DNA from 4 places in the Arthrobacter sp. USHLN218 genome. Region 3 is predicted to be linked to each of the others. Evidence: riboswitches for the same ligand, from Rfam matches in the RefSeq annotation. Region 3 holds a riboswitch; each other region holds the start of a gene.
What was found. A riboswitch is a leader RNA that binds a small molecule or an ion and turns the genes downstream of it on or off. The one in region 3 is predicted to bind S-adenosylmethionine.
Positions count from the first base shown of each region.

Region 1: another riboswitch for S-adenosylmethionine. It lies ahead of WFH44_RS19480 (LLM class flavin-dependent oxidoreductase); the one in region 3 lies ahead of WFH44_RS02910 (bifunctional o-acetylhomoserine/o-acetylserine sulfhydrylase).
Region 2: another riboswitch for S-adenosylmethionine. It lies ahead of WFH44_RS19440 (cobalamin-independent methionine synthase II family protein); the one in region 3 lies ahead of WFH44_RS02910 (bifunctional o-acetylhomoserine/o-acetylserine sulfhydrylase).
Region 4: another riboswitch for S-adenosylmethionine. It lies ahead of WFH44_RS03760 (PIN domain-containing protein); the one in region 3 lies ahead of WFH44_RS02910 (bifunctional o-acetylhomoserine/o-acetylserine sulfhydrylase).

Region 1 covers NZ_JBBCYT010000010.1:120,482-127,515, reverse strand. Annotated here, with positions in the region: gene WFH44_RS19495 (GntR family transcriptional regulator) at 1-148, opposite strand, end outside; gene WFH44_RS19490 (MFS transporter) at 223-1,563, shown strand; gene WFH44_RS19485 (alpha-hydroxy acid oxidase) at 1,593-2,825, shown strand; gene WFH44_RS19480 (LLM class flavin-dependent oxidoreductase) at 2,962-4,368, opposite strand; SAM riboswitch class I at 4,450-4,540, opposite strand; gene WFH44_RS19475 (LLM class flavin-dependent oxidoreductase) at 4,628-6,052, opposite strand; gene WFH44_RS19470 (acyl-CoA dehydrogenase family protein) at 6,052-7,034, opposite strand, start outside.
Region 2 covers NZ_JBBCYT010000010.1:108,181-115,214, reverse strand. Annotated here, with positions in the region: gene WFH44_RS19450 (ABC transporter substrate-binding protein) at 1-197, opposite strand, end outside; gene WFH44_RS19445 (CoA-binding protein) at 593-1,009, opposite strand; SAM riboswitch class I at 1,169-1,280, shown strand; gene WFH44_RS19440 (cobalamin-independent methionine synthase II family protein) at 1,293-2,504, shown strand; gene WFH44_RS19435 (ABC transporter ATP-binding protein) at 2,783-3,616, shown strand; gene WFH44_RS19430 (aliphatic sulfonate ABC transporter substrate-binding protein) at 3,724-4,773, shown strand; gene WFH44_RS19425 (ABC transporter permease) at 4,773-5,696, shown strand; gene acs (acetate--CoA ligase) at 5,687-7,034, shown strand, end outside.
Region 3 covers NZ_JBBCYT010000001.1:666,762-673,795, forward strand. Annotated here, with positions in the region: gene WFH44_RS02880 (formimidoylglutamate deiminase) at 1-284, shown strand, start outside; gene WFH44_RS02885 (amidohydrolase family protein) at 281-1,510, shown strand; gene WFH44_RS02890 (TIGR03086 family metal-binding protein) at 1,523-2,122, opposite strand; gene WFH44_RS02895 (CPBP family intramembrane glutamic endopeptidase) at 2,391-3,170, shown strand; gene WFH44_RS02900 (hypothetical protein) at 3,365-4,369, opposite strand; gene WFH44_RS02905 (VOC family protein) at 4,642-5,283, opposite strand; SAM riboswitch class IV at 5,394-5,508, shown strand; gene WFH44_RS02910 (bifunctional o-acetylhomoserine/o-acetylserine sulfhydrylase) at 5,577-6,896, shown strand; gene metX (homoserine O-acetyltransferase MetX) at 6,931-7,034, shown strand, end outside.
Region 4 covers NZ_JBBCYT010000002.1:39,620-46,653, forward strand. Annotated here, with positions in the region: gene WFH44_RS03750 (TM0106 family RecB-like putative nuclease) at 1-3,473, opposite strand, end outside; gene WFH44_RS03755 (hypothetical protein) at 3,699-4,043, opposite strand; SAM riboswitch class IV at 4,056-4,219, opposite strand; SAM riboswitch class IV at 4,407-4,530, shown strand; gene WFH44_RS03760 (PIN domain-containing protein) at 4,716-5,159, shown strand; gene WFH44_RS03765 (hypothetical protein) at 5,231-5,500, shown strand; gene WFH44_RS03770 (alpha/beta fold hydrolase) at 5,536-6,333, shown strand; gene WFH44_RS03775 (YchJ family protein) at 6,344-6,748, shown strand; gene WFH44_RS03780 (DEAD/DEAH box helicase) at 6,771-7,034, opposite strand, start outside.

The sequences.
Region 1 (7,034 bases), on a different contig from region 3:
GCCGCTGCAGCGCCTCGCGCACCGGGGTCTTGGAAACCCCGAACTCCTTGGCAAGTTCGGGTTCCACGACCACGGAGCCCGGTTCCAGCACGCCCTGCAGGATCCGTTCCCGCAGCAGCTCTTCCAGGCGATCGGCCAGCGATCCCATCGATCCCCTTTCGCGCGGCGGCCACTCCTCACACAAATATACTTCAGAAATACTTGTGTGATATCACTAACCTTGTGGAACGACCTTCAATGGAGCAGCAGCTCGAGACAGCCGCGCCGGCCGCCGCCCCCGGGCGGCTCCCGCAAGGAGCGCGCAGGGCACTGACCGCCGCCGTCGTCGGCACCATCATCGAGTGGTACGACTACGCGCTATACGGCGCCGCGGCCGGCCTGGTGATCGGCCCGCTGTTCTTCTCCAATGCGGTTCCGGAGGCGGCCGCGTTCGCCACCTTCGCCGTCGGCTTCATCGCGCGGCCCCTCGGCGGTGTCGTCATCGGACACATCGGCGACCGGCACGGCCGCAAGCCCGCCATGGTCCTCACCATCCTGCTGATGGGCACCGCCACCGTCGGCATCGGGCTGCTGCCCACCGCCGCGGCCATCGGGGCGGCCGCACCGCTGCTCTTGGTGCTGTTCCGCCTGCTCCAGGGCCTCGGCGCGGGCGCCGAGCTGGCGGGCGCCATGACCCTGGTGGCCGAGTTCGCGCCGCCGAAGCAGCGCGGCAAGTACACGTCCTTCGTCCTTGCCACGCCTCCGGCCGGCATCGCCCTCGCCACGCTGGCCTTCTTCCTGGCCTCGATGGCCGGGGACCAGGCCCTCCTCGACTGGGCCTGGCGCGTGCCGTTCCTCGTGTCCGCCGTCCTCTTCTTCGTCGCCCTGTACATCCGCTCCAGTCTCGAGGAGACCCCGGAGTACCTGCAGGCCCGCGCCAACCGGGATCAGCAGGAGAAGAAGGTGCCCCTCGGCGAGCTGTGGCGCCACAACCGCCGCCAGGTGTTCCTCGGCTTTCTGTCCATCACCGGGCACAACGCGGTCAACTACGTTATGGCCGTCTTTGCCATCACCTTCATGACCTCGGAAGCGGTCGGCATGGCGCGGCCCACGGCGCTGCTGGTCGTGACCATCGCCTCGCTCTTCTGCATCATCGGCTCCCCGATCGCCGGCTGGGCCGCCGACCGGTACGGCGCCGGACGGGTGCTCGCATTCGGCGGGATCGTCGGGGCCCTGTTCGCCTGGCCGCTCTTCCAGATGATGGCCACCGGCAACCCGCTGATCGCCGGGCTGGGGCTGGCCATCGGCTACGTGTTCAGCGTCAGCGCCAGCTCCGGGGCGCAGGGCGCGTTCCTGACCAACCTCTTCCCACCCAAGCAGCGGTTCTCCGGCGTGGCGCTGGCCCGCGAGACCAACGGCGCCATCATCGCCGGCCTCTCGCCGCTGATCGCCGCGGCGCTGATCCAGGCCGCGGACGGCGGCACCTGGCTGGCCGCGGCGTACGTTGCGGCCTGCTGCGTGTGCAGCATCGCCGCCGTCGTCCTGGCCCGCGGCACCGGCAACAACGCCGCTGCCGCCCGCTGACCCGACCCGAACAGAAAGCAGTTGGATCCATGAAACACCGGCTTCCGCAGTGGAGTGAGCTACGCCCGCTCATGCAGTTCGAACGGCCGGCCCTCGGTCGCGGGCCCCGGCTGGCGAAGGCCGCTGACCTGTGGGACCTGCGCCGCATCGCCCAGCGGCGCACGCCGCGGCCCGCCTTCGACTACGTCGACGGCGCCGCCCAGGACGAACTGACCTACCGGCGTTCCCGCGCCGCCTTCGACTCCATCGAGCTGCTGCCGCGCATCCTGCACGGCACCGCGGATGTCGACCTGTCGGCCACGATTGCCGGCGGCACCTCCGCACTGCCGTTCGGCATCGCGCCCACCGGCTTCACCCGCTTTATGCATGCCGAGGGCGAGGATGCCGGCGCCAGGGCAGCCGCCCGGTACGGCGTGCCGTTCTCGCTCTCCACCATGGGCACCCGTTCGATCGAGGAGGTGGCCGCCGCGGCGCCGGAGGGCCGCCGCTGGTTCCAGCTGTACCTCTGGAAGGACCGGACCAAGAGCCAGGACCTGCTGCAGCGCGCCCAGGCCAGCGGCTTCGACACCCTGCTGGTCACCGTGGACACCCCCGTTGCCGGCCGCCGGCACCGCGATACCCGCAACGGCATGGTCATCCCGCCGAAGCTAACGCTCAAGACCGTGCTGGACGCCTCCTACCGGCCGGAGTGGTGGTTAAACTTCCTGACCACGGATTCGCTGAAGTTCGCGTCGCTGTCCGACACCAGCGCCGACCTGCCGACGCTGATCAACTCGATGTTCGACCCCACGCTCTCCTTCGTGGACCTGGAGTGGATCCGCTCCATCTGGCCCGGCCAGCTGCTGGTCAAGGGCGTCCTGACCCGCGAGGACGCCCGGAAATCGCTGGCGGCCGGCGCCGACGGACTGATCGTCTCGAACCACGGCGGCCGCCAGCTGGACCGGGCCCCGGTGTCCTTCGAGGCCCTGCCCGAGGTCCGCGAGGAAGCCGGCGACGGCGTCGACATCATCCTCGACAGCGGCATCATGAGCGGCGCCGATGTGGTGGCCGCGCTGTGCGCCGGGGCCGACTTCGTGCTGGTCGGCCGCGCCTACCTCTACGGGCTGATGGCCGGCGGCCAGGAGGGCGTCGAGCGCGTGCTCGGACTCCTCGCCGATGAGGTCCGCACCACCATGCAGCTCATGGGCGCCGCCAGCATCAAGGACCTGCAGCCCGAAATGCTGCGCCTGCGCCCGGCGGCCACGGAGACCGGCGGGCTCTAAGCGCGCAGCCGGGAGCGTTGACGGCAGCCGGCGCCGCACGCGCGCACCCGGGAAAGCCCGACGGCGGTGCACCACCTTCGCGAAGGTAGTGCACCGCCGTCGTTGTTCCCCTATAGTCCGGCCCGAAAAGCGTCCGCTAGACCGAGGCCACGGAGCTGCCGATGCGGTAGCGGCTGCCCCGGTGCTGCTCCGGCAGGCGGTCGCCCTGGCCGAAGAGCTTGTTGCGCAGGGTGCCCGGCGCGTACTCCGTGGGGTAGGCGTCGAGCTTCTGCAGCTCGGGGACCACGAATTCGACGATGTCCTCGAAGGTTCCCGGCGTGATGGCGTAGGCGAGGTTGAAGCCGTCAACGTCCGTCTCGTCGACCCAGGAGACCAGATCCTGGGCGACCTGCGCGCCGGATCCGACCGTGATCGGGCCGAAGCCGCCCACGCCGACCCATTCCGCCAGCTGGCGGATGGTCCACGGCTCGCCGCTGTCGCCGGAGGCCTTCTGGAAGGTCTCGACCGAGGACTGGATGGCGTTGGACTTCACGTTCGCGCCGATCACGTCGTCCGGCGAATAGGTGGACAGGTCAACGCCCATCCAGCCGGAGATCAGGGCCAGCGCGCCGTTGATGTCCGCGTAGGACTTGTACTCCTCGAACTTGGCCTGCGCCGTCTCGTTGTCCGGGCCGGTGACGATGGTCTGCATGGCGTAGATGCGGACGTCGTAGCGGCCGCGGCCGGCGGCCTCGGCGGCGTCGCGGATCTTCTTGACCGACGCGGCGAGCATTTCCTTGGTCGGGCAGGTCACGAAGACGGCCTCGGCGTTCTCCGCGGCGAACTGGGTGCCGCGCTTGGAGGCGCCAGCCTGGAAGATCACGGGGGTGCGCTGCGGGCTCGGCTCGGTGATGGCGATGCCGGGCACCTTGAAGTACTTGCCCTCGTGGCCGATCTCGTGGACCTTGGACGGGTCGGTGAAGATGCTGTTCACCTTGTCCTTGACGACGGCGTCGTCCTCCCAGGAGCCTTCGAGCAGCTTGTAAATGACCTCGAGGTACTCGTCCGCGTGGTTGTACCGCTCGTCGTGCTCCATCTGGTCTTCCTGGCCCATGTTCCGCGCGGCGGAGGGCAGGTAGCCGGTGACGACGTTCCAGCCGACGCGGCCGTTGGTCAGGTGGTCCAGCGTGGCCAGGCGGCGGGAGAACGGGTAGGGATGCTCGTAGGCCGTGCCCGCGGTGACGCCGAAGCCCAGGTTCTCCGTGACCGCGGCCATCGCCGAGACCAGCAGGAACGGGTCGTTGACCGGGACCTGGGTGCCGGCGCGCAGGGTGGTCTCGTTGGAACCGCCGAACACGTCGTAGGTGCCCAGGACGTCGGCGATGAAGAGGCCGTCGAAGAGGCCCTTCTCCAGCACCTTGGCCAGGTGGGTCCAGTAGCCGATGGTGTTGTAGTCGGCGGACTTATCCTCCGGGTGCCGCCAGAGGCCGGGCGACTGGTGGCCGACGCAGTTCATGTCGAAGGCGTTGAAGCGGATGTGGCGCTGCGGGCTGTGCAATGTCATTTCAGGCTCCTTCCCGACCGTGAAGTGCGCGCGAAGGCCGCGAGGCGTTGCTGCCGGAGCGGCCAACGGAAAGATTCTGCATCTCCATCGGTCCTGGCGGTAGCACCTTCCTCTCGCGAGGTGGTTGCTGCGGCGTCAACGAGCCAGGTCTCTCAGCCGCTCTGGATGGTTACTTCTTCCCATTGAACCGGCACGGGCTGCGAACGCGAAACGCTTCCGTCACACCCGGTAACCCGCGCCGGTCCGCACGAGGACCGTGCTACCCCGGCTGGCCGCCGTCGTGCACGGGCAGCCTTTCCGTAGCCGCGGCGGAATGCTCCGAAAACGCGCCGCGGAAACGTGCCGCCGGATGGGTCGGTTCCACCCGGGCCCCGCGTCCGAAGACCTTCTCGCGCAGCGTACCCGGCTGGTACTCGGTCTGCGCCAGGCCGCGCTTGCGCAGCTCGGGCAGCACCCCTTCGATGAAGTCCGTATAGGAGCCAGGCAGGATCTGGTTCATCACGTTCACGCCGTCGATGCCGGCGTCCTGCCAGCGTTCCAGCTCGTCAACGATCTGCTCGGGAGTGCCGGCGATCTGCTGGGCCTTGGCGCGGTAGAGGGCAAGGTCGCCGACGGTCGGTTTGCCGCCGGGCACCGAGGCGATCGCCGCCTCGAGCACGCCCCGTGCTCCTTCAGTGGACAGCTCGCCCAGCGGAGTATCGAGCGGCAGGCCGCCTAAGTCGACGCCGATGCCGCCGCCGATGTGGGCGATGATCGCGTGCAGGTCCAGGTACTCGTCGTACTCTGCCTCCTTGCGCTTCACCTCCGCCTCAGTGCTGCCGACGACGAACGAGAGTCCCGCGAAGATTTTCACGTCGCCAGGGGCCCGGCCTGCTTCGGCTTCGAGGGAGCGGATGGAGGCCGCCTGCTTGCGAACGTAGTCCGTGTGCGGGGCGAACAGGAAGGTCGCCTCGGCGTGGGCCGCCGCAAAGCTGCGGCCCCGGGTAGAGCTGCCGGCCTGGAACAGGAACGGTGTGCGCTGCGGGCTGGGCGTTGCCAAGTGCGGTCCCTCGATGGAATAGCGGGCGCCGCGGTGGTGGATCTTGTTGACCTTGGCCGGATCGGCGAAGATGCCGCGCTCCTTGTCGGCCAGCACGGCCCCGTCCTCCCACGAGCCTTCCCAGAGCTTGTACGCGGCCTCGACGTATTCATCTGCCCAGTCGTAGCGGTCGTCGTGGGCGGTGAGTCCATCGGCACCGAAGTTCCGGTGCGAATTCTCAAGCACGCTCGTGACGATGTTCCACGCAACCCGGCCGCCGGAGATGTGGTCCAGGGTGGACATCTGGCGGGCCAGCTGAAATGGATCGGACTGGATCACGGAGCTTGTCATGGCCAGCCCGATGTCCTTGGTGGTCGCGGCCAGCGCCGAGCAGAGCACCAACGGGTCGTGGGTCGGAACCTGCATGCCCCGGCGGACATGCGAGGCCCAACCACCTTCGTGGTCGCCGTAGAGGCCGACGACGTCGGCGAAGAACATGGCGTCGAACTTGGCGTCCTCCAGCTGGCGGGCCAGGTCCGTCCACAGCGACAGCTCGTTGAAGCGGTGCTGCTGCGCCTGGGGGTGGCGCCACTGCCCGCCGAGGATGTGGCTGGGCGTGTTCATCAGGAAGCCGCTGAGCAGCAGGCGGGGCCGTGCGGCCGCCATCAGGAAGCACCCCCTGCCAGCTGTCCAGTGGCCACCGGCGCTTCGCCGATGCTGTGCAGGCCCGTTGGAATGGTGCCGTTCACGTGGTAGTCGCCCACGGACCGGGCCTTGAACGCCACGGGGTTGTGCGTGGCCACGGTGCGAGCGTTGCGCCAGTGCCGGTCCAGCCCCTTGCCGCGGCTCGTTGACGAGGCACCGGTGACGTCGAAGAGCTCTTCGGTGGCAGCGAGGACGAGCCCAGGTACGGTGACATGGGCCTTTTGCACTGCCAGCTCGGCGCGGAGGTAGGCGGCCTCTCCGTCGAGCCCGAGCTGCGCATCAACGGCTGCATCCAGGTCTCGAGCCGCCGCCGTGACAACGGCCTCTGCGGCATAGACCTTCGCGGCGAGCAGGCCAACGTGTTCCTGGATCAGGGCGTCGTCGCGGAACAACTGGCCCTGGCCGGTGTTGAACGTACGGGTGCGCTGGCGGACCAATTCGGAAGCATCCCGCAGGGCCGCGCGGCCGATCCCGGCAAGCACCGCCAGCAGGCACATCTGGAAGAAGGCCGGCTCCAGCGTGCTGGAAACCTTGCGCTGGATGATGTCTTCCGCCTCCACTTCCACGTCGTCGAACACTGCCGTGCCGGTGCCCGTCAGCGGCTGGCCGAAGCCGTCCCAGTCATCGACGATCTGCACACGCTTGTTGTCGGCGCGGACCAAGGCGTACTGGCGCCCCTCGACGCATTCGGTACTGGCCATGACCACTACCCAATCGGCGAAAATCGAACCGGTGGTGTAGTACTTCTCCCCCTTGAGCAGCCAACGGCCGTCCTCGTTGCGGAGCTTGGTCGCGGTAGTGCCGAGCGCGTTTCCGCCGCGCTCGGTTGCCGCGTTGCCGAAGATTTCTCCCGCGGCCACCCGCGGGAACCAGCGCGCCTGGAAAGCATGCGGCTGAAGAGCGATGGTCTCGACGAAGGAGAAGTGCGAGCGCAGCAGGTGGC
Region 2 (7,034 bases), on a different contig from region 3:
TTGATCGGCGCCACTTCGGCGTAAACCAAGGTGCCGCCCTGGACCGGCTGGCCATTATCGGCGGCAGGCTCCGCACCGCCACCGGAATTACCGCCGCAGGCAGCGAGCAGCAGTGCGGAAACGCTGAGGAGGGCGGCGGCCTGGGCCCGCCGGAAGCGGCGCACGGGTTGTGGCGCGTTGTCGTCGTTGATGGCCATGAAGGCTCCTCTCGGTCATTACCGAGGAACGCCATTTCACGCGGGAAGTCTGCCACGCACACGGAGCGGGACAGGGACCAACGGGAAGATGCGGCTAACTCCATCGGTCCTGGCAGGAGCACCCTACGGAGCATGTCCTTCCGCGCTGTGCGCGGCCCTCGGACATGTCCCTTGTTATCGACGCGGACCAGAGGTGATCCAGCGTGACCAGGGTTGCTGCAGCGTCATAGAGCCAGGTCTCTCAGCTGCTCGGGATGGTTACGCGTTCCAGTGTGGGGGGCGGAGGGTCACACTGGAAATAGCCTGCGTCACAACTCGTCATGAAGCGACATTTCCTTGCCTGGCCTGCGGCTTTGTGCTGGAGAAGCGGGATTGCGGCCGCAGCGGTGGGGAGGCTAGAGTCCGAGGGCCGGGGCCTCGATCATGGGGCAGGTGTCCATGACGACGTCGAGCCCGGCGGCTTTGGCGCGTTCCGCGGCGGCTTCTTCGATGACGCCGAGCTGCAGCCAGACGGCCTTCGCTCCGGCCGCGATGGCCTGGTCCACGACGGGGCCGACCTTCTGCGAGTTGACGAAGCAGTTGACCACGTCGATGCCGCCGGGGATGTCGGCGAGCTTGCGGTACCCCCGCTGGCCATGAACGTCTTCGCCCTTGAGGTTGACGGGGATGATCTCCATGCTGCGCTGGTCCAGCATGTACCGGGAGACGCCCAGTGCCACACGACGCGGATTGTTGGACAAACCGACGACGGCCCACCGGGCGGGCGTGGTGAGCAGCCGCTTGATGACTTCCGGATCGTTGACATGGCCCATGCGGCCAGCCTAGCGCCGGGCCGCGCCGCCGGACAGGGCAAGCCCCACCCCCGCGCCCCCACCGGAGCACCCGCACCGGCGCGTCCCGCGCGGAAACCCGCCGCGCCGCCGTCGTTGTTGGATTTGCCAGAACGGGCCGCGATGCCGTTGAGTAAGGGCATCCCATCCCGAGCGGCCGAGAGACCTGGATCGATGAAGCCGCAGCAACCGACCCGATGAGTGCCTCGACGGCCCTGCCACGGAACGGTGCTACTGCCAGGACCGATGGAAAGGCAGCGCTGCTATGTCCCTGAATACCGACCACATCCGCGTCACCCATGCCGGTTCCCTGCCGCGGACCCCGGAACTGATTGCGGCCAACGAGGCGAAGGAAGCCGGCGGCATCACGGACGAATTCCGGCGCCTGCTCGCCGAGTCGGTGGCCGACGTCGTCGAACGCCAGAAGAACCTGGGGATCGATATCCCGAACGACGGCGAGTACGGGCACACCATGTCCTCCTCCGTCGACTACGGGGCCTGGTGGAACTACTCCTTTGCCCGGCTCGGCGGCCTCGAGGCCACCGATGTGGACCGCTGGGCTGACACCGAGGTGCACCGTTCGTCGCCCGGCAACATCGTGCTGACCACCTTCACGGACCGGCGCGACCGGGTGAAGTTCAACGACGCCTATACCGACCCGTCCTCCGGGATCCTGGCGCACCGGAAGTCCGTAAAGCAGCCCAAGATCGCGGGGCCGCTGACGTACACCGGACAGGATCTCGTCGCCTCGGACGTCGAAAACCTGAAGAAGGGCCTGGCCGCGGCGGGGCTTGAAGAAGGCTTCGTGGCGGCCCTCTCCCCCGGCTCGTGCGCCCGGATCGCCAACGACTACTACAAGACGGACGAGGAACTGGTCTACGCCTGCGCCGACGCGATGCGCGAGGAGTACAAGGCGATCATAGACGCCGGCCTCACCGTGCAGCTCGACGACCCGTCGCTCGCGGAGAGCTGGGACCAAATCAGCCCGGAGCCGGCGCTGGCGGACTACCTGAAATTCATCCAGCTGCGGGTCGAGGCCACCAACTGGGCGCTGCGGGACCTGCCGGCGGAACAGATCCGACTGCACGTCTGCTGGGGCTCCTGGCACGGCCCGCACACCACGGACATCCCGTTCGCGGACATCATCGGCTCCGTCCTGCAGATCAACGCCGGCGCCTACTCCTTCGAGGCGGCCAACGTCCGGCACGAGCACGAGTGGCGGGTCTGGGAAGACACCAAGCTGCCGGAGGGCAAGTCGATCATTCCGGGCGTGGTCTCGCATGCGACGAACGTGGTGGAGCACCCGGAGCTGGTGGCGGACCGGATCGAACGCTTCGCCGGGCTGGTGGGACGCGAGTCCGTCATCGCGTCCACCGACTGCGGCCTGGGCGGGCGGGTGCATCCGCAGATCGCCGTCGCCAAGCTCGAAGCGTTGGGCGAAGGCGCGCGGATCGCCACCCGCCGGCTCTGGCGCTGAACCGCCTGCACGTCACCCGGACGCCGGCCGGGCGGCCTTTGTTACGGCGGATGAGGCGCGGGCTTGCCGAAAACCGCCCCGTGACGGTTCAATGGGCTTGACCATCCCGAGCGGCTGAGAGACCTGGCTCTACGACGCCGCAGCAACCCTGGTCGCCGGAGTTCTGCCGTGAACGCCGGTGATATCGAGGTTCATCGCCGCAGGCCGGTGCATCCGCACCGAAGGCGTGATCCGTAGGGTGCTACTGCCAGGATCGATGGAGTGATCCCTTGACTGCATTGGCACCTTCTGCCCGCCCCTCGGCCGCCGCGTCCTCGCAGGCACGCCGTCCCGACCTGTCCTCCGCCCTGCCGGTGTCCTTCAGCGGGCTGCGCCGCACCTTCGGCAGCGGCGGCTCCGCGCACACCGTCCTGCGCGACATCGATTTCGAGGTGCAACGCGGCGAGGTCCTGGCCATCCTCGGCCCGAGCGGCTGCGGCAAGTCCACCCTCCTGCGCGCCACCGCGGGCCTGGACGCCCCGAGCGCCGGCACTGTCAACATAGGTACGACGCCGGTGCAGGGCATCGATCCGCGCTGCGCCTTTGCGTTCCAGGAGCCGAGGCTGCTCCCCTGGCACACGCTGCAAGCCAATGTGGCCATCGGCCTGCCGAAGTCCGCGAGCGCCAAGGCCGGCAAGGCCAAGGTCGCCCGGCTGCTGGAGCTGGTGGGCCTGGACAAGTTCGCCAAGCACCGGCCGCGCGAGGTCTCCGGAGGCATGGCCCAGCGTGCCTCGCTGGCCCGTGCGCTGGCCCGCAACCCGGGCGTGCTGCTGCTGGATGAGCCCTTCGGCGCGCTCGATGCCCTGACGCGGATCAAGATGCAGGACCTGCTGCTCGACATCCACGCCGCCGAGCCGACCACGGTCCTGCTGGTGACGCACGACGTCGACGAGGCGCTCCAGCTGGCCGACCGCATCGTCGTCCTCGGCAAGGAAACCGGACGCGAAGGCGACGGCGCCACGATCGTGCGCACCGTCGTCGTACCCGGCGAACGCCCGCGGGACCGCGGCTCCGCCGAGCTGGCGCGAATGCGCAGCTCCCTGCTGGAAAGCCTGGGCGTCGAGGGGCACTAGCCCCGCCCCGGGCCGCGCCGGCGAACGCCGCGTCCAACCAACGTCTTGAAACTCTGCTGAACCTGCAGCGCCCTCTCCTGCGCTGCGCCCGATCCGAAGGACCTGACATGCCGATTTCCCGCCGCTTCACCCGCCGTTCCCTGCTCGGCGCGGCCGCCGTCGCCGCCTCCGCCTCCCTCGCCCTGACCGGCTGCGTCGCAGGCGAGGACTCCGAGGCCAGCGCCGGGGGCTCCGCCGCCGCGAGCGACGGCGTGCTGAACATCGACTTCGCCACCTACAACCCGCTCAGCCTGGTCATCAAGGAAAAGGGCTGGCTGGAGGCCAGCCTCGCCGACCAGGGCGTAGAGGTGAACTGGGTGCAGTCCGCCGGCTCCAACAAGGCCAACGAGGCGCTGCGCTCCGGCGCCATCGACGTCGGCTCCACCGCCGGCTCCGCGGCGCTGCTGGCCCGCGCCAACGGCTCGCCGATCCAGGCCATCAGCCTGTACTCGCAGCCGGAATGGGCCGCGCTGGTCACGCTGCCGGACTCGGGCATCGACTCGGTGGAGGACCTGAAGGGCAAGTCCGTGGCCGCGACCAAGGGCACCGACCCCTACTTCTTCCTGCTGCAGTCGCTGGAGGAAGCCGGGCTGTCGCAGGACGACGTGACCGTGCAGAACCTGCAGCACGCGGACGGCCTCACCGCCCTGAACAACGGCTCCGTGGACGCCTGGTCCGGGCTGGACCCGATCATGGCCGGCGCGGAGAAGGACGGTGCGAAGCTGTTCTACCGGAACCTGGACTTCAACACCTACGGCTTCCTGAACGCGACCGAGAGCTTCCTCAAGGAAGACCCGGAGGTGGCGCAGACCGTGGTGAACGCGTACGAGAAGGCCCGTGCCTGGGCGGCGGAGAACCCCGAAGAGACCGCGCAGATCCTCGCCGACGTGGCCGGGCTGGACCCCGAAGTTGCGACGAAGGTCATCACCGAGCGCAGCAACCTGGATGTCGATCCGGTGCCGGGCGAGACGCAGCGGGCCGTGCTGGAGAAGATCGGCCCGGCCTTCGTGGAGACCGGCGATGTGGCCAGCCAGAAGCAGATCGACGACGCGCTCGGCTCCCTCCTCAATGACTCGCTGGTGAAGGCGGCCGATCCGGCCGCGATCAAGGAATCCTGATGACGCATCCCGGGAATCCCGATCTCACCGGCAACAGTGTTACCGCCACCAGCAAGGAAGGCCTCGAGGCTGCTGGTATCGCGGTAACCACCGCAGGTGCCGCCCAGCCGCCCGCCCCTGATCAGGGCGGCCGCACCCCGGCAAACGGATGGTCCCCGGCCGGAGTGCTGGACAAGGGCTGGGCGCGCCTGCTGCTTGGACTGCTCCTGCCGGCGGCGCTGATCGGCGCCTGGCAGTGGAGCACGTCGGCAGGACTTTTCAGTGTAGTGCAGCTGCCGCCGCCGGCCATGGTGTTCGAGGCGGCGGCGGACCTGATCCAGCGCGGCGAACTGGGCAAGCACGTGGCCATCTCGACGCAGCGCGTGCTGATCGGCTTCGGCCTCGGGGCCGGGCTTGGCCTGGCGTTCGGCGCCCTGGTGGGCCTGTCCCGCGTGGCGGACGTGCTGCTGGCGCCGACCATCGGCGCCCTGCGGGCCGTGCCGTCACTGGCCTGGGTCCCGCTGCTGATCCTCTGGATGAAGATCGGCGAGGACTCGAAGGTCACGCTGATCATGATCGGCGCGTTCTTCCCCGTCTTCACCACCGTGTCGCTGGCCCTGCGCCATGTGGACCGCAACCTGGTGGAGGCCGGCAGGGCCTTCGGACTCAAGGGGCTGAAGCTGCTGACCACGGTCCAGCTCCCCGCCGTCGTTCCTTCCGTCTTTTCCGGACTTCGGCTGGCGCTGGCGCAGGCCTGGCTGTTCCTGGTGGCCGCGGAACTCATCGCGTCATCGATGGGCCTGGGCTTCCTGCTGACGGATTCACAGAACAACGGCCGGACGGACCGGCTGCTGCTGGCGATCGTGCTGCTGGCAGTCATCGGCAAGATTACTGACGCCCTGCTGGGTGTCGCGGAGAAATGGGCAGTAAAACGATGGGCATAAGCATCACTGAAGAGAGCTCGGTCATCACCTGGCCGGAGCCGCAGACCGAAGACGAGCGGATCGCGTTCTGGGAGGACGCAGCACGGCGCCTGGAGTGGGCCGAGCCGTGGCACACCGCCCATTCCGCCACCCCCGTGGATGCCGAGGCGCGGCGCGGCCCCGAGCTGCGCTGGTTCGACGGCGGCAAGCTCAACGCCGCGGTCAACTGCGCGGACCGGCACGTTGCGGCCGGCCGGGGCGACAAGGTGGCGCTGCACTTCGAGGGCGAGCCGGGCGACCGCCGCACGGTGACCTACCGCGAGCTGCAGGAGCTGGTCTCCCAGGCCGCGAACGCGCTGCTGGCCCTGGGCATCGGGAAGGGCGACCGTGTGGTCGTCTACCTGCCGGTGCTGGTGGAAACCGTAGTCATCACGCTGGCCTGCGCCCGGATCGGTGCGGTGCACTCGCTGGTCTTCGGCGGGTTCTCCGCCGAGGCGCTGCGCTTCCGCGTCGAGGACACCGGCGCGAAGCTGCTGGTCACCACGGACGGCCAGTTCCGCCGCGGGACGGCCGTGCCGGTGAAGGACAACGCGGACGCCGCCGTCTCCGGCGAGAACTCGATCGAGCACGTGCTGGTGCTGCGCCGCACGGGCAGCGACATCGCGTGGACCGAGGGCCGCGACGTGTGGTGGCACGACGTCGTCGACACCCAGCCGCGCGTCCACGAGGCCGAGGCCTTCGACGCCGAGACGCCGCTGTTCATCATGTACACCTCCGGCACCACCGGCCAGCCGAAGGGCCTGGTCCACACCACCGGCGGCTACCTGACGCAGGCCTCCTTCAGCCACGAGTACCTCTTCTCCAACCCGGACCCGGCCCAGCGCGACGCCGACGTCCACTGGTGCACGGCCGACCTGGCCTGGGTCACCGCGCACACCTACGAGATCTACGGGCCGCTGAGCAACGGCGTCACACAGGTCATCTACGAGGGCGTGCCCAACGCGCCGCATCCCGGCCGCCACTTCGAGATCATCCAGCGCTACGGCGTCACCAGCTACTACACGGCGCCCACGCTGGTCCGCTCGCTGATGGGCTGGTTCCCCGAGGGCGTCCCGGCCGAGTACGACCTCAGCTCGGTCCGTCTCTGCGGCACGGTGGGCGAGGCTGTGAACCCGGAGGCGTGGCGCTGGCTGCGCACCCAGGTTGGGCGCGATTCGCTGGTACCCGGACAGCCGTCGTCGGGCGTTCCCATGGTGGACACTTGGTGGCAGTCCGAAACCGGCGCCACCATCCTCTCGCCGCGCCAGACGGACGCCTCGTTCAAGGCCGGCTGCGCCACCCGCGCGCTGCCGGGCGTGG
Region 3 (7,034 bases):
GCTTCCGGCCGGGCAGCTACGCGGACCTGATGGCGGTGGACCCGGCCAGCGTGCGCACCGTCGGCTCCCGGCCCGACCAGCTCGCCCTCACCGCCACCGCGCAGGACGTTACCGCCGTCGTCGTGAGCGGACGGCTGGCCGCGCGCCATGGAATACACGCCACGCTGGGCGACCCGGCACGGCTGCTCGCCGCGGCCATTGAGCGGGTGGATGCCGCCGGCGCGCGTGCCGTAGGCACCCACGGCGAGCCGTCGGTCTCCACGGCGGACGGGGTCTCCGCATGACCGGGACGTCGACGCTGATCATCAACATCGGCGAGCTCGCCACCGTGGACCCCGCCTGCGGCGCGGAGGGCGTGCTGCGGAATGCCGCCGTCGTGCTGGAGGGGGAGCGGATCAGCTGGATCGGCCCCGCCGCGGACGCACCGGACGCGGACTCGCGGTTGGACGCCGAGGGCCGCGCCCTGCTGCCGGGCTGGGTGGATTCACACACGCACCTGGTCTTCGCCGGGGACCGGACGGCCGAATTCGAGGCCCGGATGGCGGGGCAGGACTATGCCGCCGGCGGGATCGCGGTGACGGTGGCTGCCACCCGGGAGGCCAGCGACTACGACCTCACCCGGCTCCTGCTGGGCCGTGCCGCGGAGGCCGTCGCCGGCGGAACCACCTACCTGGAGACCAAGACGGGCTACGGGCTCTCCGTCGAGCAGGAGGCCCGCAGTGCCCGGATCGCCTCCACCGTGGCGGACCAGGTGACCTACCTGGGCGCCCATCTGGTGCCGGCCGGTATGGACGCGGACGAGTACGCGGACCTGGTCTGCGGCGGGATGCTGGCGGCGGTGCGCCCCTACGTGCAGTGGGCGGACGTCTTCTGCGAGCGCGGCGCGTTCACCGAAGCGCAGTCGCGCCGGGTGCTGGCGGCCTGCCGGGACGCCGGGCTGGGCCTGCGGGTGCACGGCAACCAGCTGGGCGAGGGGCCCGGCGTGCAGCTGGCGGTGGAGTTCGGCGCCGCCAGCGTCGACCACGTCAATTACCTGAACGACGACGACGTGGACGCGCTCGCGGGCACCTGGTCCGGCTGGGACGCCGGCGGCGGGACGGGGGAGCGCGGCACCGTGGCCACGTGCCTGCCGGCCTGCGACCTGTCGACCCGCCAGCCGCTGGCCCCCGGCCGCCGGCTACTCGACTCCGGCGTCGAGATCGCGCTGGCCTCCAACTGCAATCCCGGCACCTCGTACACGAGCTCGATGAACTACTGCGTGGCCACGGCCGTGCTGCAGATGGGGTTGAGCGTGCAGGAAGCCGTCCGCGCGGCAACCTACGGCGGCGCGCTCGCGCTGGGCCGGCACACGGGCCCGGACGAGGACGGGCTGCGCGCGGTGGGATCGATCGCCGTCGGACACCGCGCCGACCTGCACCTGCTCAACGCCCCATCCGCGACGCACCTGGCCTACCGGCCGGGCATGCCGCTTACCGCGGCCGTCTGGCGGGCGGGCGAACGGGCGGTCTGAGTTCCGGCCCGCCTACGGGGTCCAATCCGGGTCGCGGCCTGCCAGGCCCAAGGTGCGGTCCAGCAGCCGGGCATCCTCCGGCACCTCGATCACCGGCGCGAAGAGGCCCTCCCTGGCGGCCGGATCCTCCGCCGCCTGCAGGGCGAAACCGTGGACCGCCTTCAGGCTGACCGGATCGCAGCTGAACGGCTGGTCCGTGCCGCGGGAGAGATCCCACCCGTGGAGGACCAGCTCGTCCAGGGCGACCAGCCCCATCACATTTGCGGGCAAGGTGACGCCGCCGGCCCGCGCCATGCCCTCCCACGATGCAGGATCGGCCCATGCCGTCGTCAGCTCATCCAGCCGCAGCGGCAGCAGCCGGCGCCAATCCGGATCCAGCCGCTCGGCAAGACCCCACATTTCCGTAGGCGTCCCCTGCAGTTCGTCATCGTAGCCGGCTTCCAGGGAGGCCTTCGTCGCCGCGTCGCGGAAGGCGACGGTGAGTCCCATGAAATGGTCCAGCAGGTCCCCGACGGTCTTCCCTTCGCATGGCGTCGCGGCGCGCAGCTGCCGGTCCTGGATGCCGACGGCCAACATGGCAACCTCGCGCGCTGCAGGAACTAGGTCGATCATGTCGGGGCCTCCCTGGACGCTCGTGCCGTTGCTCCAGTGTGGCCGCGGGCCACGCGGGCCGCAAGTGCCTCCGCCCGGCCCGTGGGCGGAACAAGTTCGCCGTTCCCGGGTGCCCGTTCCGCCCGGGCGCCCGAACGGATCGCCGCGAGTGCCTCAACGCCCGGCCCGTGAGCGGAACGAGCGCGTTCCCGCCCGACTGTTCCGCCCGGGCGCCCGAACGGATCTCCGCGAGCATGCCCCACGGCCGGCGGCTTGGCAAGATAGACCCATGCAGAGCGAGACCGTGACAACCGAGGCGATGCCCCGCACCCGCAAGTACTACAGGTACGAGATCCTGATCGTGCTCGGTCTATCGCTGGGCCAGTCCGCCGTCTACTCCATTGTGAACCTGGCCGACAAAATGACCCGCGGCCCGCTGGCCTCGCAGACCACGTCCCTGAACCCGGTTCTCAACGAGCGCGAGTTCTTCGACCTGCTCTACCAGTTGCTCGGCATCTTCTTCGCCCTCATGCCGGTGGCGCTGGTGGTGCTCCTGATGACCTCGCCCGGCAAGTCAGCCTTCCGGAAGATCGGCTTCACCTTTTCCCGGCCGGGCATCGACTTCGGCCTCGGCTTCGGCCTGGCCGCCCTGATCGGCGCCGGCACCCTGGGCGTCTACGCTGCGGGCCGGGCCCTGGGAATTACGACGGCGGTGGTCCCGGCTGCCCTCGACCAGTACTGGTGGACGGTTCCCGTGCTCATCCTCTCCGCCCTCCGCCACGCCGTCCTGGAGGAAGTCGTCATGGTCGGCTACCTGTTCGACCGGCTGGCCAAGCTCGGCTGGGGAACCTGGACAGTGATCCTCACCAGCGCGGCGATCCGTGGCAGCTACCACCTCTACCAGGGGATCGGGCCCGGCATCGGCAACTTCCTGATGGGCCTCATCTTCGGATACGCCTACACCCGGACCAGCCGCGTTATGCCGCTCGTCGTCGCCCATGCCCTCCTCGACATCGCAGGCTTCGTCGGCTACGCCCTCCTCGGACCCGCCATCGGCATCGGCACCTGACCAGCCCGCCGACCCCGCACCGCACACCACCCAGCCCGCCGACCCCGCACCGCACACCCACCCAGCCCGCCCCCGCTCCACCCCCACCCAGCCCCCGGCCCAGCCCCCCCGTTCTGCTAGCCCACCCATTTCGCTGCGATTTGGAATTCTGCTCATGCTTCAGACCGGCGGTGGATTTCCAATTCGCAGCGGAATCAGGCGCGGTCGGTCCGGCCTGCTCGGGGCGCTCCTACACCCGGCCAACTGTGGTTCCACCGATCCTGTCGAAGCCCCGCGGCTCGGAGAAGCTGCACCAGGCCGCGGGGATGCTCGCACTCGGGATTCATTGCGGCCTGCCAAGTCCACCTGACGAACGTGACGTTTTCCGCGCGAATCCTGTCCTCTCGGGCCTTCTCCTTCTCGACTGCTTCAGCAGGGGAGCGTCCCTTCAGATACTCGCCGCGTGAGTACTTGACAGAGCCGTCGAATTCCCCGGCAACCCTTGCCTCTTTCCAAAAGAAATCGGTAACACCCAAAAGGCTGCCGTCGGCGGCGTAGAAGGGGTGCTGCAGTATCGGGGCAGGAAGGTTGAAGAGGTACATCTGCGCCCGTGAGAGCGACTCTCCCACGGATCCCGACTGTGGATCTCCGAAATCGATGATCCGGTGTGCGCGGGCTGCCTTCGTCTTCGTGGCAAGGCGCTCTGCGAGTGCATGCAGCTGGTCCTTGTCCAGCGCGGGCAGCCCCCGGTCCTTATCCCGCCGCAGGACATGATCCATGGCGGGAACCGCCTGTTCAAACGGGAGCCGCGCCGCGACATCCACCGCCGTCTGTGCCCGCGAGGTCACCGTTAAACCATCCAGGGATTGGAGCGGTTCGAGGATTTCCGACGCGATCCAATGCATGCCTGCTCGCCGCTGTCCGTGCTGGCCCAAAGAAGCCAGCAGGACAACTTCGGGGCTCCTTCCGATGACGGGCATGCCCCAAATAGCGGCCGCGGACTGGCACGCAAGGACTCGTTCGCTCCGCCCTTTGCCGACAGCAGCCTCGATATGGAACCTGTACTGCTCCCACCAAGCCAGTTGTCGCCAGACCTCTGAGGAAACGTAGACACCCTTGCGGATGCGGGTCAAGGTCCCGGCTCTGGCCTGGGTGGCCAAGTGGTGCCGTCCGACCCCGGAGTGATCGTAGTCGTGGGCGAAGATCAGTGGAGAAGCCATGCTTTGATCGTGGACTGCACGGCCCGTCGGCGGGGATCAGGCACCCGTCCTATGTGGATAGAACCAGCGCCCCTCTTGGGATAGAACCAACGCCGGTGAATAACGGTGGTGCTGGCTGGCATGTGGAGGACGGGAGAACGAAAATGCTGCGTTCCGGAATTACGCCGATGGATCGAATCCCCGGCGAATTTCCAGAACGCAGCAAAATCGAATACAGCAGAACCGCGAACTGATGAAGCGGCAGGTGAACAAAGGGCGCGGGGCGCCGGGAATCAGAGCTCGACGATGCCGTTGGGCGTCTCGAACCGCACGGACATGATGCCCGGCGTGCCGTTCGGCGCCGTCCAAGCGACCTTGACATCGTCCAGGAGCGCGTCCACCGGCGTGCCCAGCCAGTCCGCCACGCGGGCCGACGAGCCGGCGATCGTCAGGCCGATCAGCTTGGCGGTCGCCTCGTAAGCCTTGGAGGGGTGCAGGTCTTCGGTGCCCTCGTCCCAGCGCAGCATGTACGGCACCTGCGGGTCCGCGATCAGGCCCTTGATGCCGATCTGCTGCCAGGACAGCTCGCGGCCGTCCGGGAACTTACGGTTGCCCGGGACAGCATTGCGGCCCAGCCGCTCCTCGAAGGGCGTCAGATCGTCAACTTCGACGCACCAGCCCATCCAGCCGCCGCCGGCCTCGGACCGGGCGCGCACCGCTTGTCCAAAGGGTGCCTTGTCCGACGCCGGGTGGGCCAGGACCTCGACGACCTCGAGATAGTGGTGGTCCGTCAGGGGGAAAATCATGTTCCGGGTACCAAAGCGGGGGTGCACCCCGCCCTTGACTGCCTCGATGCCCAGGGCCGAGGCAATTCGCTCGGTGGTGGCAGCCAGGCCATCGGGTTCACATGCATAGGAAACGTGGTCGAAACGCATAACTCATCTTGACATTTTGTGATCTGCCTCTCGACTTAGGGTGTCCTAACAGACATTCATACACCGTCACATACTTGCCGATCCGAAGGCCTTCGCCGAACCTTGATACAGGTCATGAGCGCCAGCATCGAGCCCCGGCTTGCTGGCCGGCAACCCTCCAACCGCGGTGGGGTGCCCCGGGTGAAGACCTGGTTTCCGCCACCAGGCGCGAAGCAAGCGCGGGTCGCAACCTGCAGCCACGCCATCGGCGGCCGCAGTGCTGACCCCTTCATATCAGCGAGGGAGTTGCAGTTATGTCCAACAACTGGTCATTCGAAACCCGACAGATCCACGCCGGCCAGGAGCCGGATGCGGCAACCGGAGCCCGGGCGCTGCCGATCTACCAGACCACATCGTTCGTCTTCCCCAGCACCGACAGCGCGGCGGACCGCTTCGCGCTGCAGGAGCTGGCGCCCATCTACACCCGGATCGGCAACCCGACGCAGGAAGCGGTCGAAACCCGCATCGCCAGCCTCGAAGGCGGCGTCGGCGCGCTCCTGCTTTCCTCGGGGCAGGCCGCGTCCACGTTCTCCATCCTGAACCTGGCCGAGGCCGGGGACCACATCGTCGCGAGCCCGAGCCTCTATGGCGGCACCTACAACCTGCTCCAGAACACGCTGCCGAAGTTCGGTATCCAGGTGACCTTCGTGGAGGACCCGGACAACCTGGACCAGTGGCGCGCAGCCGTGCAGCCGAACACCAAGGCGTTCTTCGGCGAAGTCGTCGCGAACCCGCGCCAGGATGTCCTGGACATCGAGGGCGTCAGCGCCGTCGCGCACGAGGCCGGCGTGCCGCTGATCGTCGACAACACCTTGGCCACCCCGTACCTGATCCGCCCGATCGAATGGGGCGCGGACATCGTCGTGCACTCCGCCACCAAGTACCTGGGCGGCCACGGCAGCGCCATCGCCGGCGTCGTCGTGGACTCGGGGAACTTCGACTTCGCCAAGGATCCGGAAAGGTTCCCGGGCTTCAACACCCCGGACGAGAGCTACAACGGCCTGGTCTTCGCCCGCGACCTGGGCGTCGGCGGCGCGCTCGGCGCGAACCTGGCCTACATCCTCAAGGCCCGCGTCCAGCTGCTGCGCGACCTGGGCTCCTCCGTGGCGCCGTTCAACGCCTTCCTCATCGCCCAGGGCCTCGAGACCCTGAGCCTGCGCGTGGAGCGGCACGTTTCCAACGCGCAGCAGGTGGCGCAGTGGCTGGAAAAGAACGACGCCGTCGAGTCCGTTGCGTACGCGGGGTTGCCTTCCAGCCCGTGGTACGAGCGCGGCCGCAAGTACGGACCGAAGGGGACCGGGGCCATCATCGCCTTCGAGATCTCCGGCGGGCTCGAGGCCGGCAAGCGCTTCGTCGACGGACTGGAACTCCACTCGCATGTGGCCAACGTCGGCGACGTACGCTCGCTGGTGATCCACCCGGCGTCGACCACGCACGCTCAGCTGTCGCCGGAGGCCCAGGTCGCCGCCGGCGTCACCCCGGGCCTCGTCCGGCTCGCCGTCGGCATTGAACACATCGACGACATCATCGCGGACCTGGAAGCCGGTTTCCGCGCGGCCAAGGGCGCAGCCTAAGGCGCTTTGAGATGAAGGAACCACAGGCATCACTTTGACAACACTGCAACCACAGGAATTGCTGAACACGGCAGCGGACGGCATCTTGCGCCACGCGTCCATCGGAGCCCTGGAATTCGAGACCGGCGGCTACCTGCC
Region 4 (7,034 bases), on a different contig from region 3:
GCCGTCGATCGGATGATGACCGCCCGCCACTGGCCCCTCGACACGGCCACGTTCATCCTGTTGCGGTTCAGCACGAATTCCATGCCCCGCGGCGCTTGGGAGACATCCGATACCGTGGTCGAGACGATCACCACCGGCGCCTCCCGGCCCTGGAATTTGTCCACCGTTCCGACCCGCACGTCGGGGTAGCCGGCGGCTTCCAGACTGTGGCGGACCAGTTGCACCTGTGCGTTGTACGGAGCGACGACGAGCAGGTCCTCCTGCGTCAAGGGGCGTGGTGCCGGCCCATGCTGCGGATCCGACCATTGCAGACCCAGATGGCTCCCGACCTGCCGCACTACCTCTGCGGCCTCTTCCGGCGATGAGGTGGCGTTTCCTTCGTGCTGCACGAGCACGCATTCGACGCCGGGAGGGGCGCCTTCCAGGAGCCGGCCGACCGCGGCGGGCGCGCTCGCAAGGCGTCCCTCGTAGGACAGGCCGGAGACGGCCCGGCACAGCTCCGGATGCATCCGCCAGCTCCGGGCCAGGAAATAGCCCAAATCCGACGGCAGGGTGGCGTGGCCGGCGGAAAGCCAGCCGAGGGCCGACTCGTCCACCGGTTCCGGGTGGGTGCCCTGCGAGACCTGCGGCAGCTGCTGCGGGTCGCCCAGGAGCAGCATCCTTCGGCATGCCCGGGACACGGCGAGAGTATTGGCCAGCGAGAACTGCCCTGCCTCGTCGATCACCAGGAGGTCCAGGGCGCCGGCGGGAACGCTGTTGCCGGTCATGGTCCACGCCGTCCCGCCAACGAGGGCGCCCCCGGGGCCGTCGAGGAGGCGCGCGACATCCGCGTCGGTCGCCTGGCTCCAGGGAACCGGGTTGCCGCTGGACTTCTTCGCCACCCGGTCCGCCGGGACGCCGCCCTTGTCCACGGCAGCCGTCATCATGTGTTCGACGACGGCATGGGACTGGGCAACGACTCCTACCTTCCAGCCGCGCTCCACCAGGCGCCCGATGACGTGGGCCCCTACATGCGTCTTGCCGGAACCGGGTGGGCCCTGGACCGCCAAGTAGGAGCGGTCGAGGTCTTCCACCGCAGCCAAAATGGCCTCGATATAGGCGTCCGGCCCCGCGCCGACGGCCGGCAGCTCCGGCAGGGTGCCCAGCCGCGGAGGGAGCCGCCGCAGGAGGTCAAGCGCGGGCTGGGGCGGAAGCTGCCGAAGGTTGCGTCCCACCTCGGCGGCCAAGGCGGCCAGCGCGTCCCGCAGCGGCTTGGTGCCGGGAGGCGGGTCCGGAGTGAGCGCCAGAGGGAAGTCCTGGTACTCCTCGGCGCCCTTGGGCAGCCGGTCAAGGAGCAGCAGGATGTCCTTTCCGTCCTCGGCGTCGAGGCCCAGGACCTCGCTGCGAAAACAGTAGGTACGGTAGTTGACGCCGTTGTCCTGTCCGTCCAGATGTGCAGGGGCCGGCGGGTCGTAGACGCGGCAGACCGTCGTCCCCTCCTTGATGGTGGAGCCCGGCGCCAGCCTGCCCGTAAGGCGCAGCCGCCGGACGGGGTTTGACCTTGCGGTTGGCTTGGCCCAGTCCTGCAGTACCTCGCCGGATTCCACCGTGAAGATGTCCCGGGATTCCCACCAGTCCGCCAGCGGCGCATTCAGCCGGTCGTAATGTCCCCACCAGAACTGCTTGTCTTCCCTGCGGTGGTATCCCACGGACGCCGCCACCATTGCGACGGCCTGCTCGTCCGGCGTCAGCTCTCCGCCGGCGTGCAGCGCGCGCTCGGTCGCTGCCGCTACGTGCCTGAGCAGCCGTGCCTCGTCCGGTGAGGGGTCCTCGGATTCCGGGCCGGGACCGGCCTCCGCGGCCCGTGCCCGTGCTATCCCGCGCTCGTCGGCCCGCTCCAATAGCCAGTCACGAAGGCGGAGCGTCGAGAGGCAGTCGTACTCGTTGTAGTCGCGGATGCTGGCCAGGATCGCTTCTGCTTCCTGGGGCCGGCCGCTGTCCCGGGCTTCGCAGTAGAGTGCGTAAGCGACGACGGACCCGCCGGCATCTTTGACATCCCCCGAGCGCAGGTGCGATCCCATATACAAGGGCTCGAGCTTCTTGATGCTGTAGGACTTTTCCGAGATCCGCAGGCTGTTGCGCACCACGTCGTAGAGGTCGATCAGGACGCCTTCGCGCAGCAAGGCGTCCACGGCGTCCTCGCCGATCACGTGCTGCAGCGAGAGGCGGCGCAGCGCGGCCTTCTCGTAGTTGGCGTAATGGTAGATGTGCAGGTCCGGATACTGCTTCCGCCGCCGGCCCACATAATCCAGGAATTCGGCCAGAGCTTTGCCTTCTTCGGCGCGGCTGTGGGCCCAGAACGGAAGGAAGGGCGGGGCGGCTCCGGGGGCCGGCGGGTTCTCCATGACCCCGAACAGGTACTCCAGTCCCCAGGTCCCGGCCTGGTCCTGCCAGAGCGGGTCCCCTTCGAAGTCGAAAAAGATGTCTCCCTCACTTGGTGCGGGGAGTGTTCCGAGCGCGTTTGCTGCCAGCACCCGGTAGGCGAGGCTGTGCCGGGTTCCGTCGCCATCCGTGTACTGCACGGCCCCGTCCGGTTCCTCCATGCCGGTCTGCATCCTCGCCTGGTCGCGCAGCCGGGCCAGCACGCCGTCCGGTGCCTCACCCGGGGGCAGCTCCATGGCCGCCAGCTGGTCGATCGTGGTGACGCCCAGGTCCCGCAGGCGGCGGCGACGGACCGGGCTCATCCGGGAAACCAGCAGCACGTCCCGGTGGAGCGCTACCTGCTCGGCGCAGTAGTCGCAGCGCCCGCACGCTGTATGCCGGTCATCTCCCCATGCCACGGGGGCACGTTGGGCCCGGTGGGCGGACGTGAGCTCCAGGAAGCGGCGGCGGCGCTCCCGGAAGACCGGCAGCAGGTCGCGCAGGCTATGGTCGCTGCGGGAACGGTCGCCCAGCACGAGTGTCACGGTGGGCGAAGGGTCGATACCGGCTTTTATCAGCTGGTCGCCGTACGCCGCCAGCTGCAACAGCGCCGTGACCTTGGCATGCCGGGCGAGCTTGGAATCGTACACGGCGTAGCGGGCCGAGGAGCCGTCACCTTCCCTGACGAGGAAGTCTGAACGGCCGTGGAAGCTGCCGTCGAAGAAGGAAGCCTGGAACACCACGTCCGCACCGGAGCGCAGCGCCGCGATCGATTCCCGGTGCTTGGCCTCTAGCAACGGCCTGGTGTAGTCCGCGATTCCGGCGATTTCCACCACGCCGGCCCCGAAGGTGTCCCGGAAGCCCTGAAGCACGCGGTGCTCGTGGACGTCGCCCAGTTCAGCCGTGCGGGCCAGCATCTCGTCCGGCGGGAACTCCGCCTTCGGGCTGCGCCCAAGTTTCTCATCCAGCTTCCGCAGCAGTTCGTACTCGCACTGCGCCGCCACCACCAGGTCGCTCGCGGTGAAGATCAGGTCCCGTGGCGCGCCGGGCAGCAGCGGGTCGAGCAGGAACACGGTGCCTCCTGGAGGAGAAGTTGGTCCCGCCGGCTCCGAGACCCCTGTCGGGGCCCCGGGCCGGCGGGCGGCTCTTTATGCTCAACTTCTATCAGCCGTGTCCGACAGTTTGCGCCCGTCCGGCCGGACCGCCCGAAACCGGGCAGGCGGGCAAGGGCGCAAACCAAGTAACGGACAAATCAGCAGACATCCCAGAACGGACACCCCACCGCAGCGCCAGGCGCGCTAGTGGCAGTCCGGTGCTCCGCCGTCGTCGTTCAGCATCCGCCGCAGCGAGAAGAAGCGGTTGCCCGCGCCCGGACGGGTGCTGGGAATGAGCAGCTTGGAGTACTTCTCGCACCACAGCGCGGAGCCGTCCGAGTCCATGGCCGCTTCCAGCACGGCGCCGATGTCCTCGGAATACAGCATTTTCTGTACGCCGTCCCGGCACAACTGGACCAGGCTCAGCTCAGCCTCGATATGTACGGCTACCTCGACCCACTCGTCCAGAACGCTGTTGTCCCAGAGACCGACGGTGCGCTCGCGGTGGCCGCTGCGGCTGTCTTTTTCTATTGGATATGCACTCATCATTCTTGTTCTCTCCGGTTGTTCTTGCCCGCACCGAGTCCCCTTCAGAACCTCGTTGTCCTGTGAAATGCAGGCCGCTTCGTCATCCGAACCACCCGCGAACATGGGGTTGGTGCGTGATCGGTCGGAGCCTTGCAGTACCCGGCGAGCCGGTGTGCTGCGGATCACATCTCGTGAAGCATTTCCAACTATAGGGTCCCGCATGCACATAGCCAAACGGTTGCTGCGAAGTAAACATTTTGTTGTAGGCCCGTTACTCGCCGTGACAGCCCGTTAGGCCTTCGTGACGGACCGCTAGGCCTTATTACTTCCGGTGACGAGGCGGCCCGTGACTGGCGGCACAAGCTCTGGTTATACTCGCTTCAGCTTCAGGAATTGCGGTCGCTAAGCTCCGACTTGGCCGCGTACCAACCCCACGCTCTCTGGGTGGTTCGGATGACGAAGCGGCCTGCATTCGCCTACTGGCAAATGGTGCGGGCAAGAGCACGTGAAAGGACCGGTGCCCGGCACCGCTTCCATGAGTACAGCTAATACTGCCCACGCCGGCCTAGGCGTGATGAGCCTTTCCGACTACGAACAAGTTACGGCCGCACGCCAGGAATTCGTCGATTTCCTGCTCGGGCCCGCTGGCCTCCCGGCCCGGCAGGATGCGCGGACGCCACGCGCGGCGGGCCTGTGAGGGGTCCTTCGGGCCTGTTGCTGGACACCGACGTCGTCGCCGAAGTGCGCCGCGCCGAACCGCATCCGGCGGTCGTCGATTTCCTGCAGCGCCGCCGGCACCTGGGCATCTACATTTCCGCGCTGTCAGTGGCGGAGCTCCATCTGCTGGGCAGCCAGGAGGGCAGGGGACCGGACGACGGCGGCGCCTGGCTCGGCGAACTGGCCTCGCGCTTCTCCGGGTTCATCCTGCCGGTGGACCTGGGCGTGGCGATGTCCTGGGCGCCGATGGCGGGGAATCCCGAGGTCACCGCCGTGGATTCCCTGATAGCGGCGACGGCCGTGCAGCACTGCCTGACGATCGTGTCCCGGAACGTCGATGGCTTCCGGAAGCTGGCTGTTCCTGCCATCGACCCGTGGCAGGTGGGGCAGTTTGCCGTCGAGGTGGCGCCGTCGAACTGACCGCCGCCCCCTTACTTTCCGGTAGAACCGGCGCGACAATAGGAACAGTGGCGCGTTGGAGGAGAGCAGCGATGGCGACCAAGCGGAAGAGAATTTTTGGAGCAGCACCGGAAGAACGCATGGGCCCGCTGCCGCTGCACGGCTCGGGAGACGATCCGGTGATGCCGAACCTCGCGGCTGCCCAGATACCCGGGCCCGGCACCGGCCACGTCAGGGCGGGCGAGGACGGAGTGCTGCCGGACGATGTTTCCGACCCGTTCGAGCAGGAAGGACACCAGCACGCCGGCCGGTCACTGACCGGCAGGTTCCGGCGCTGGCGGCACGGGCTGCGGCGAGCATGACCATTCCTTCGGGCGCCGGTCCATAGACTGAGGTCATGCCTGAAGCTGCAAACCCCGTGGACCGGACCTCGATCGCCTACGACATCACGGGGGAGGGACCCGCCGTCGTACTCCTGCACGGTTCCGCGCTCTCGCGCGCGATTTGGCGCGGGCTCGGGTACGTGGGGGCGTTGGCCGCCGATTTCACCGTGGTCCGGATCGACCTGCGGGGCCACGGCCGTAGCGGCAAGCCGCACGACGCCGAGTCCTATCGGATGCCGCTGGTCGTCGGCGACGTCCTGGCAGTCCTGGACGCGGAGGGGATCGCCAGTGCCGCGGTGACGGGATACTCCTTCGGGGCGCGGGTGGGTTTCGCGCTGGCCGCGGCGGCCCCCGAGCGCGTGGAACGGCTCGCGACGCTGGGCGGCACCTACCGGGCCCAGCAGGGGCAGGTGGCCAGGATATTCTTCGACGGCTACCTCGAGGAACTGCGCCGCGGCGGGATGGAAGGCTTCATCGACGGCCTGGAAGCGGCGGGCAAGCCGCTGGATGCCGCCGCCAAGGTGGCCTTCAAGGCCAACGACCCTCAGGCGCTGGCGGCCTATTTCGAACGGACCGAGGAGGAACCCGGGCTCACCGAAGCCGAATTGGCCTCGCTGGGGATGCCCGTACTGCTCATGGCCGGCACCGAGGACACGGCCAGGTTCGACGACTCCAGGCGCGCCGCCGCGCTGATGCCCGCGGCCCGCTTCGTCCCGCTGCCGGGGCGCACGCACGCCTCGACCCTCTTCCCGGCGGATGAGGTCCTGGCCGAGCTGATGCCTTTCCTCGGGGCCCGGCAGGCGGTTGCCTAGGATGGCAGCCATGTTCCGCGAATCGATTGCGCCGTCCGCCCCCTGTCCCTGCGGCAGCTCGGCGGCCTACCGCGACTGCTGCGGACGCCTCCATGCCGGCCTGGCAGAGGCGGCGACGGCCGAGGAGCTGATGCGCTCGCGCTATTCGGCATTTGTCGCCGGGGACAGCGCCTACCTGCTGCGCAGCTGGTCATCGGAAACAAGACCGCGCTCGCTGGAGCTCGATCCGGAGCAGCAGTGGGAGGGTCTTGAGGTCATCCGGGTGGTGCGGGGCGGTCCGGACGACACGGCAGGAAAGGTCGAGTTCCGCGCGCGCTTCCGGGCCGGCGGAGCGGCGCAGGACCAGCATGAGGTCAGCACGTTCGTGCGCGAGGAGGGCCGGTGGGTCTACCGCGGGGCGCTGGCGCACCGCTGAACGCCCGGTCCAGCCCGGGCGCTCAGTTCTCCAGCAGGCCGCGGATGTCCTCGGCGGTCAGCTTGGAGGAGAACATCGCGTCGTCGTCCATCACCGACGAGAACAGCTTGGCCTTGCTTTCCTTCAGGGCCATGACCTTCTCTTCGATCGTGCCCTTTGCGACCATCCGGTAGACCATGACGTTCTTGGTCTGGCCGATCCGGTGCGTGCGGTCCACCGCCTGGGCCTCGCTCGCGGGGTTCCACCACGGGTCGAGCAGGAAGCAATAATCCGCCTCGGTAAGGTT